One region of the Paenibacillus sp. 1781tsa1 genome, then DNA from elsewhere that is predicted to be linked to it. Evidence: riboswitches for the same ligand, from Rfam matches in the RefSeq annotation. Region 1 holds a riboswitch; the other holds the start of a gene.

Region 1 (4,218 bases):
AGAAAAAGGTTGAAATTAATAAGTCGTTACACCATGATGCTGTTAACCTTTGTCGTTCTGCTGACAACTGCCGTTCCTGCGGCACTTGCAAGTGGAACTACAGATAATTCAAGCAGTAAAAAGCTGGTGCTCGGTACAAGTGCCGATTTTGCACCCTATGAATTCCATAAAGTGATTAATGGCAAAGATGAAATCGTCGGTTTCGATATTGAGATCGCCAAAGAGATTGCCAAAGATCTTGGCGCTGAGCTTGTGATTGAGGATATGGGCTTCGACGGTCTTCTGCCTTCATTGCAGAGCGGGCGTGTTGATCTGGTAATTTCAGGTATGACGCCGACGGATGAGCGGAAGAAAAGTATCGATTTTTCCGATACCTATTATAAATCAAAACAAGTGATTATGGTTCGCAATGTGGATAAAGACAAATATCCAACCATGGCAGAACTTGAAAATGCGAAAATTGGCGTTCAGAAAGGCTCCATTCAGGAAACGATCGGACAGAGTATTCCAGGAGCGAAGCTTACTGCGCTTGATAAAATCTCCGATATCGTGCTTCAACTGCAAACCAAACGCATTGACGCGGCAATCGTTGAAGACACTGTTGCTGCAGGTTATCTGGACGATATCATTGGACTTGCTGCTGCTGTTCCGGACGAAGAGCAAGCAGAAGCTGCAATCGGGATTCGTAAAGGAAATACTGAGCTGCTAGCTGCAGTAAATGGAACACTTGAGCGATTGAAAAGTGAAGATAAAATCAACCAGATGGTGACCGACGCCAGCCTCTTGATGGCGGATAAAGCGAACAAATCACAAAATATTTTCCAAGTATTCTGGCAGTACAAAAGTTTTTATGCTACAGGTGTAGGATACACACTTCTGTTGTCTGCACTTGGGGTTATCTTCGGGGTAATTATTGGATTGATCATCTGTTTGTTCCGTTTGCATGACGCTGCAATCTTGCGCTGGATCGGTACAGCTTACGTTGAAGTGATCCGTGGCACACCGATGCTGGTACAATTGATGATTATTTACTATGGTTTTTCCCTAAGCTTTGGCATTAACTTCACGGCACTTCAGGCAGGTATCATTACACTTTCAATCAATAGTGGTGCCTATCTGGCGGAGATTTTCCGTGCAGGTATCCAAGGTGTGGATCGTGGTCAGTTGGAGGCAGCGCGTTCGTTAGGTATGGGAAGAGGCGCCGCGATGCGTTATATCATATTGCCACAGGCCTTCAAAGCTGTATTACCTGCGATCGGTAATGAATTCATTACCATCATCAAGGAATCCTCTATTATCTCCGTTATCGGTATGGTGGACATTATGTATCAGGCAAGTGTGGTCAAAAACATTACGTATCAAGGCTTGAGTCCATTTTTGATTGCAGCAGCCATCTACTTTGTAATGACGTTCATTTTGTCCAAGCTGCTGGGACGACTGGAAAGGAAGTTGAGTGCAAGTGATAGACGTTAGACAATTACACAAATCTTATGGAAATAACGATGTGCTTAAGGGCATTAACGTGACGATTGGCAAAGGTGAGGTTGTCGTGGTCATCGGACCTTCCGGTTCAGGTAAAAGTACATTCTTACGTTGTTTGAACCTGCTGGAGCAGCCTACCTCGGGAGAGATTGATTTTGAAGGCGTGTCAATCACGGATCCCAAGCACAACATTAACGCAACTCGGGAGAAAATGGGTATGGTGTTTCAGCATTTCAACCTGTTCCCACACAAAACGGTAGAGCAAAACATCACGATCGCTCCGATTAAAGTGAAGAGACAATCCACTTTGGAAGCGGAGAAAATTGCTGCTGATCTGCTTAACACCGTGGGTTTGTATGATAAAAAAGATACATTCCCGAATCAGCTGTCCGGTGGACAGAAGCAGCGGATCGCCATTGCTAGAGCATTGGCCATGCAGCCTCATGTCATGCTGTTTGACGAGCCTACGTCGGCATTGGACCCCGAGATGGTCGGTGAGGTACTGGATGTCATGAAACGTCTTGCAGAAGGCGGTATGACTATGGTCATCGTAACACATGAGATGGGTTTTGCACGTGAAGTTGGAGATCGAATCCTGTTCATGGATGGCGGGGTTATTGTGGAAGAGGGAACACCTGATGAGGTGTTTGGAGCACCGAAAAATTCACGTACACGTGATTTTCTTGCGAAAGTACTCTAAATGAAGTGATTAAATAGCGTTACTGACTTCAAGTCGGTGACGCTATTTTTTATTGAAAATAATTATATATGGAATTCAAAAAAGTAACTATTCTGTTACCAAATATATAGGGGATATCTCTTCCGACACTTTTAGATTATTCAGTATTCTTACACGTGCTTACACATGTTAAAACCATTTGGTAAGAATTACTACAAGTTCAGGTTACAAAATTGTGATATATTGAACTCTGCCGAAACTTCCGGACAGGGAGTGCGGGGGATGTAACGATGCAGATTGTGCAGGGGGAAGATCTACAGCACACTGCTTGGGGTGAATTAGGGGTACATATCGTTTCAAATGTAATGATGAACCTATAGGGTGGGCTCCTCATCCGAATCCGACAACTAACTTCGCAGGCATAATGAGGGAGGAAGACCATGATTAACAAGAAACGTATAGCCAAAACAGCAGTAGCATTAATGACAACAGCAATGCTCATTCAAGCCGTTCCGGCTCACGCCGATTCAGTTCATGTGGCCAAAGAGGGGGATACCTTCTACACCTTATCGAAACAATACGGAGTAGCAGTTAACACGTTAGTTAAAGCAAACAACGACATTTCGCCTTACAACATTTATGGTGGTTTGAAAATTACGATTCCCGCTAAGGCAAACAATGTAGCTGCCGCGGCGACGGAAAGCAAGACCCAAGCCAAAACGGTTACCACAGCAAGCTTGGACGTTAACACAGATAACAAAGTGGTTCAAGCGTGGGGTAAAACATTCGATTACAGTAAAGCTGTGAACGTGAAAGCAACGGCATACTCTGCAGATCCGTCTGAAAATGGAGGATGGGGTGCGGTCGATTATTTCGGGAATGACCTTGAACTGGGTACGATTGCAGTTGATCCAAGTGTGATTCCACTTGGAACCAAAGTACTGGTAACGGGTCACAGCCATCCAGGATTGCCAAAACAGGCTTTTGTAGCCACAGCACGTGACGTGGGCGGTGCAATCAAGGGTCACAGGATTGATATCTTCATCCCTGGTAGCAAGCAGTCGGTAAGCACATTTGGTTTTCAGGATATCGAGTTGTACATTCTGAAGTAGAGCGTAAATTACATCTAAAATGAATTCAAACAGGGTGTCTGCCAGTCGCTAACTTGCGATTGAACAGCACCCTTTTAATATGTTCATAATTTCCTGAGACGGTTATTCTATTCTTTGGCCTTCGGTAATCCGAGCATTTCGTCCAAGGTAACCAGTTCATACCCCCGGTTACGCAGTTCCTCAATAATTTCAGGCAAGGCCTCGATCGTGCCATTCAGATTGGATCCTACACCGCCTCCTGCATGTTGCAGAATGATGGATCCAGGTTTTACGGCAGATAAAATGTTATCTTTCACCTTTTCCTTGGGAAGACCTTTCCAGTCCAGGGAGTCAACGTTCCAGTTCACAATACTATAATGTTGTCTGGCAGCCCATTTCAGCTGTTCTTCATTAATGTCTCCGTACGGAGGTCGAATCATCTTGGGCGTGTATCCCGCCAAATGGCGAATGATATCCCCGGTATGTAAAATTTGTTTGCGGAAGGCATTCATCGACAGTTTACTGAACTCTGGATGATTGTAGCTGTGATTGCCAACAATGTGCCCTTCCTTAACAATCCTTTTTACCAAATCGGGGTGCTTCTCAGCACGACTACCAACGATGAAAAAAGTAGCTCTGACTTTATACTTTTTCAGCAGATCCAACACTTGCGGAGTGAACCGTGGATCGGGCACATCATCAAATGTCAGCGCAACCTGTTTCGTTGAAGGACCATTGGTTTTGAACGTATCGGCATATTTTTGACGTAACTGTCCCAGTGTCAGTTGTTCTTCTTCTACGGAATCAGAACTGGATACCGATTCACTTGGCGGGTCTGAAGCATCCCGTGATGAAACTGGTGGAGCTTGATATCCTCCGAGAAAAATAACGATAACCATCAGCATAATGAGGCGTACGCGCACAATAACAGCCTCCTTTTCCAAAATGACGTTCTCTTTGGTATGC
Region 2 (4,218 bases), 4.0 Mb from region 1:
CAGATGTATTGGCAGATTTACTTCCATCCGGTAACCCGTAGTTCTGAAATTCTATTACGGCAAATATTCAAGCGAGCAAAAACACTCATACAGCATGGTTTTCAATTTCGCTTCATGATAGATCCACTCCCTCAATTATTTGGAGGAGAATTATCCGTAGATGAATATTTGCAGTTGGATGAAGCCTTAATTCAGACGGCATTTACGCAGTGGCGCAAGGAGGACGATACTGTTCTGAGTGAGTTATGCGAACGTTTTATGGATCGCAAGTTATATAAGTATGTAGAGCTCGAACAGGTCGACTTGACAATGATGGAAGAGATTCGGGAAGCTTTTGTACAGGCAGGCCTCGATCCCGAATATGATCTTGAAATTGATTTTCCTTCGGATAATCCGTATGATGTTTTTCGTCCAGATGAATCCACGGATAAGCAGATTCTTCTTCTCGATCGACAGGACAATTTACGTGAGTTGTCAGAAGTCTCTGACATTGTCCGTTCCATCAGCGGGCTTCACCGAGGGAAACATCATTTGTATTACCCGCAAAACAAGGTGGATGCGATTATTCACGAATTACCGTCACATATACGCCCCTATTTCTTGTAATCGTGTGGGTATAATCCAATGAAGAATTTCGATATCAAAAGACTTTCTAAAAGAGATATTTTTCATGATACAGTAATCTGCTTTAATGGGGAGTATATGTAGATCGACATAATTTTGTAAATGTAAGTAGGTAAAAATAGCACATTCAGCAATATGTAGATCAGATTATCCGTATATCTTCTATATATAGTAGTTGTGAAGAAACAAACGTAATGATGTAACACAAAGATGACTCAAAATGTTTTATGTATGAGTCAATGAAATATTGAGATTCACAAATTGGATTATTAAAAGAAGAAAGTCGTTATTCGACATGAAGGGAGAAATAAACATGATGCTGTTCGACACACACACACATCTGGATGCACCACAATTCGACGAGGACCGCGAGGACATGATTCAGCGTGCTCTGGATGCAGGAGTTGGTCGCATGATCAACATTGGCTTTAACCGGGAGACGATTCCAACCACAATGAAACTCGCTGAAACGTATGACTTTATATATGCAGCTGTAGGGTGGCATCCCGTAGATGCGATCACGATGCAGGATGGTGATCTGGAGTGGATTGCATCTTTATGCAAGCATGAAAAAGTGGTAGCCATCGGTGAGATTGGATTGGATTATCATTGGGACACTTCTCCGAAGGAAGTACAACATCGCGTATTACGACAACAAATTGCTTTGGCGCGTGAAGTGAATATGCCGATTGTCATCCATAATCGGGATGCACATGAGGATATCATACGAATTTTGCGTGAAGAGAAAGCGGGTGAAGTTGGTGGTGTGATGCACTCGTTCTCGGGAAGCTGGGAAACAGCGAAAAATTGTCTCGATATGGGTTTCCATCTCTCCTTTGGAGGACCGATCACATTCAAAAATGCAAAGCAACCCAAAGAGGTACTTGAGAAGGTTCCTATGGACCGATTTTTCATCGAAACCGATGCTCCATATTTGACACCTCACCCTTATCGTGGGAAACGAAATGAGACAGCGCATGTACGTCTGGTTGCAGAGGCAGCTGCGGAAATTAAAGGCATTTCGGTGGAGGAAATTGCTGCAATAACAACCAAAAATGCCATGGAACGATTTGGAATTCGTTAAAAAAACGAGCAAATGAGGTGAAAAAGGCAGGTAAGCGGAGTTAATTTGCCCTTTGATCCAAATAAATCAAGAATATTACAATATTTTAACCAAATATTCAGAAAAACGTACTTGATCAACGCTTTACAACATGCATCAAAACAGGATATCATCTTTTCAGTGAATTGTTGTGCGGAAAATTGGACAGATGTTCGGGGGATGAACAAAGGGACACTTTCCGATGAAACAACATTACTTTCATGAATCAGTCTCGCTGAGTCTCCGTTAACGGAGAGCGGGGGAACCAATAGGGCTTAAACATCGGTGTATTTGGCCGATGCGCAACGTTCGCTGACCCAAAAGCAGCGAAGGGAACTGCGAAGCCGTATTTGATTTCTTCTTTGGGTCTCGGGGTGAATTCAAGGGCGTCCGCCATGAGCGGGTGACCCAAGATAGGGCGGCTCTCTTTCGCCCGAACCCGACAGCTAACCTCGCAAGCGGAAAAAGAGAGGCAACCTCGTGCATGAATTTCCGATATTCAAAATCATTCGGAAGCCACGAAAGAGTTCCTCTTACACTCTTTCTTTGGCTTTTTTGTTTTTGAATAAAAGAAATGTTGTCATCATACGGTAGGTATTCAGGAGGATGACATCATGTTGCGAAGATTGATTCATGGTGCAGAACCGATCAGTTGGTCCGATCTGTGTTCTGTAGAAAATTTGGTATAGTCACGTCAAAGACATCATGCGTTACTTTAGACGGCGAGGCTATGAAGGAGGACGGAGAAGTGGGCACATTCCAACCAGAAGAGACCCATGAGTCACGATCATCCAGTAAGTCTTTCGCGTTGCGGTGGAAGCATGAGAACATGCGTCAAATGGCATTGATCGCGATTTTCTCAATTGCGCTTACAATCATGATCTTGTTAGTCGTTTACGGTCAGGCCGGGAAACAAATTTCACTGGTTATTGATGGCAAAGCTCAGGTGGTAGAGACTCGTACAGGAATGCTTCAGGAAATGCTGGAGGAGCAGTCGATCACAGTCAGCCCTCACGATAAGGTATCCATGTCCATGAACGGGGCGATTACAGATGGAGACCGAATTGTTATTGAGCGGGCCGTTCCAGTTAACATTACGGCAGACGGAGACACCAAGACTCTGTATACAACGGATTCATCGGTAGAAGATGCAATTCAAAAATCAGGTATTCAAGTTGAAAGTAATGATAAAGTGTATCCGGCGCTTGGAACTTCGATCAAAGCAGATATGAAGATTCGTGTAGTGCGCGTAACAAAGCGTACAGTGGATGTAGAACATCCGATTGCTTACAAAGTAATTAAAACGGCTGACCCTAGCTTGTACAAAGGGGATAACCGTGTCGTTGTGAACGGCAAAGAAGGCAAACTTGTACAGCACATCGAAAAGGTATTTCAGGATGGAGAATTGGTCTCCAAAAAAATGGTCGGCAAATCTGTCGCGAATAATCGTGTAGATAAAGTAATTGCTGTCGGAACCAAAGCAAAACCGGTCGTGAAAAAACCAGAGATTCAAACCGTATCGGCTCAGACTTCAACAACCAAGAAGGCTACAACAACGAACTCGAAGAAAACATCTGCCTCGGGCAGCAAAGTGATTACCGTATCCGGGACTTCTTTTAAATACTCCAAAGTACTTAAAAACGTATCCATGACGGCCTACTCTTCCGAAGAGCCTGGCATTGGAACTAAAACTGCTTCTGGTACTCGTGTAACGGAAGGACGCACCATTGCGGTTGATCCCAAAGTCATTCCAATTGGCTGGTGGGTATATATCGAAGGTCTGGGATTCCGTCGTGCGGAAGATACAGGCGGTGCCATTAAAGGCAACAAGATTGACGTATATTATGACAGTGTGAAGCATGCCCTGAATTTTGGACGCAAGAAAGGCAAGACGGTCTACGTGATCGGTCCGGTGAAGCCGGAAGCGAACTAAAATCGTTTTACTTTGAAATGGGAATGCTATAAAATAGTTGCATGAATGATTCATGCGGAATATGCGGCGGAGGGGTCTGAATTCAGTCTCCCCCGCCGTTTGGCAGAGAAGAGGATATTCCTCTTCTTTTTGCGTTAGAAAGGAAGAAATGGAACATGATAAAAGAAGTCATTGTGGTGGAAGGCCGTGATGATACGGTAGCCATCCGTCGGGCCGTGGAAGCCGATACAATAGAAACAGGCGGATCAGCCATCAACCAACGCATTCTGAAGCGGATTGCGCTTGCTCAGGAGAGACGGGGAGTCATTGTACTGACAGATCCAGATCATGCCGGCGAACGTATTCGTAAAATTATTGCGAATAAGGTGCCTGGTTGCAAGCATGCTTTCATTCCGGAAGCCGATGCAACGCGCAAAGGGGACATTGGGGTGGAGAATGCCTCACCGGAGGCGATCCGTCATGCTCTGGCACGTGTACATACTTCATACGAAGGCGCTCCTAGCCTGATCGATTGGGAGGACCTGATCGCGGCAGGACTTATTGTGCATCCGCAGGCTGC

What was found. Region 1 has a riboswitch for cyclic di-AMP ahead of NKT06_RS17485 (3D domain-containing protein). Riboswitches for the same ligand answer to the same signal wherever they lie in the genome.
Region 2: another riboswitch for cyclic di-AMP. It lies ahead of NKT06_RS00155 (resuscitation-promoting factor); the one in region 1 lies ahead of NKT06_RS17485 (3D domain-containing protein).

The regions. Positions count from the first base shown of each region.
Region 1 covers NZ_JAMYWY010000001.1:3,982,632-3,986,849, reverse strand. The annotation lists gene NKT06_RS17495 (ABC transporter substrate-binding protein/permease) at 37-1,473, shown strand; gene NKT06_RS17490 (amino acid ABC transporter ATP-binding protein) at 1,460-2,182, shown strand; cyclic di-AMP (ydaO/yuaA leader) riboswitch at 2,403-2,599, shown strand; gene NKT06_RS17485 (3D domain-containing protein) at 2,602-3,273, shown strand; gene NKT06_RS17480 (polysaccharide deacetylase family protein) at 3,381-4,175, opposite strand.
Region 2 covers NZ_JAMYWY010000001.1:30,995-35,212, forward strand. The annotation lists gene NKT06_RS00145 (HD domain-containing protein) at 1-606, shown strand, start outside; gene NKT06_RS00150 (TatD family hydrolase) at 938-1,708, shown strand; cyclic di-AMP (ydaO/yuaA leader) riboswitch at 1,950-2,203, shown strand; gene NKT06_RS00155 (resuscitation-promoting factor) at 2,475-3,659, shown strand; gene rnmV (ribonuclease M5) at 3,815-4,218, shown strand, end outside.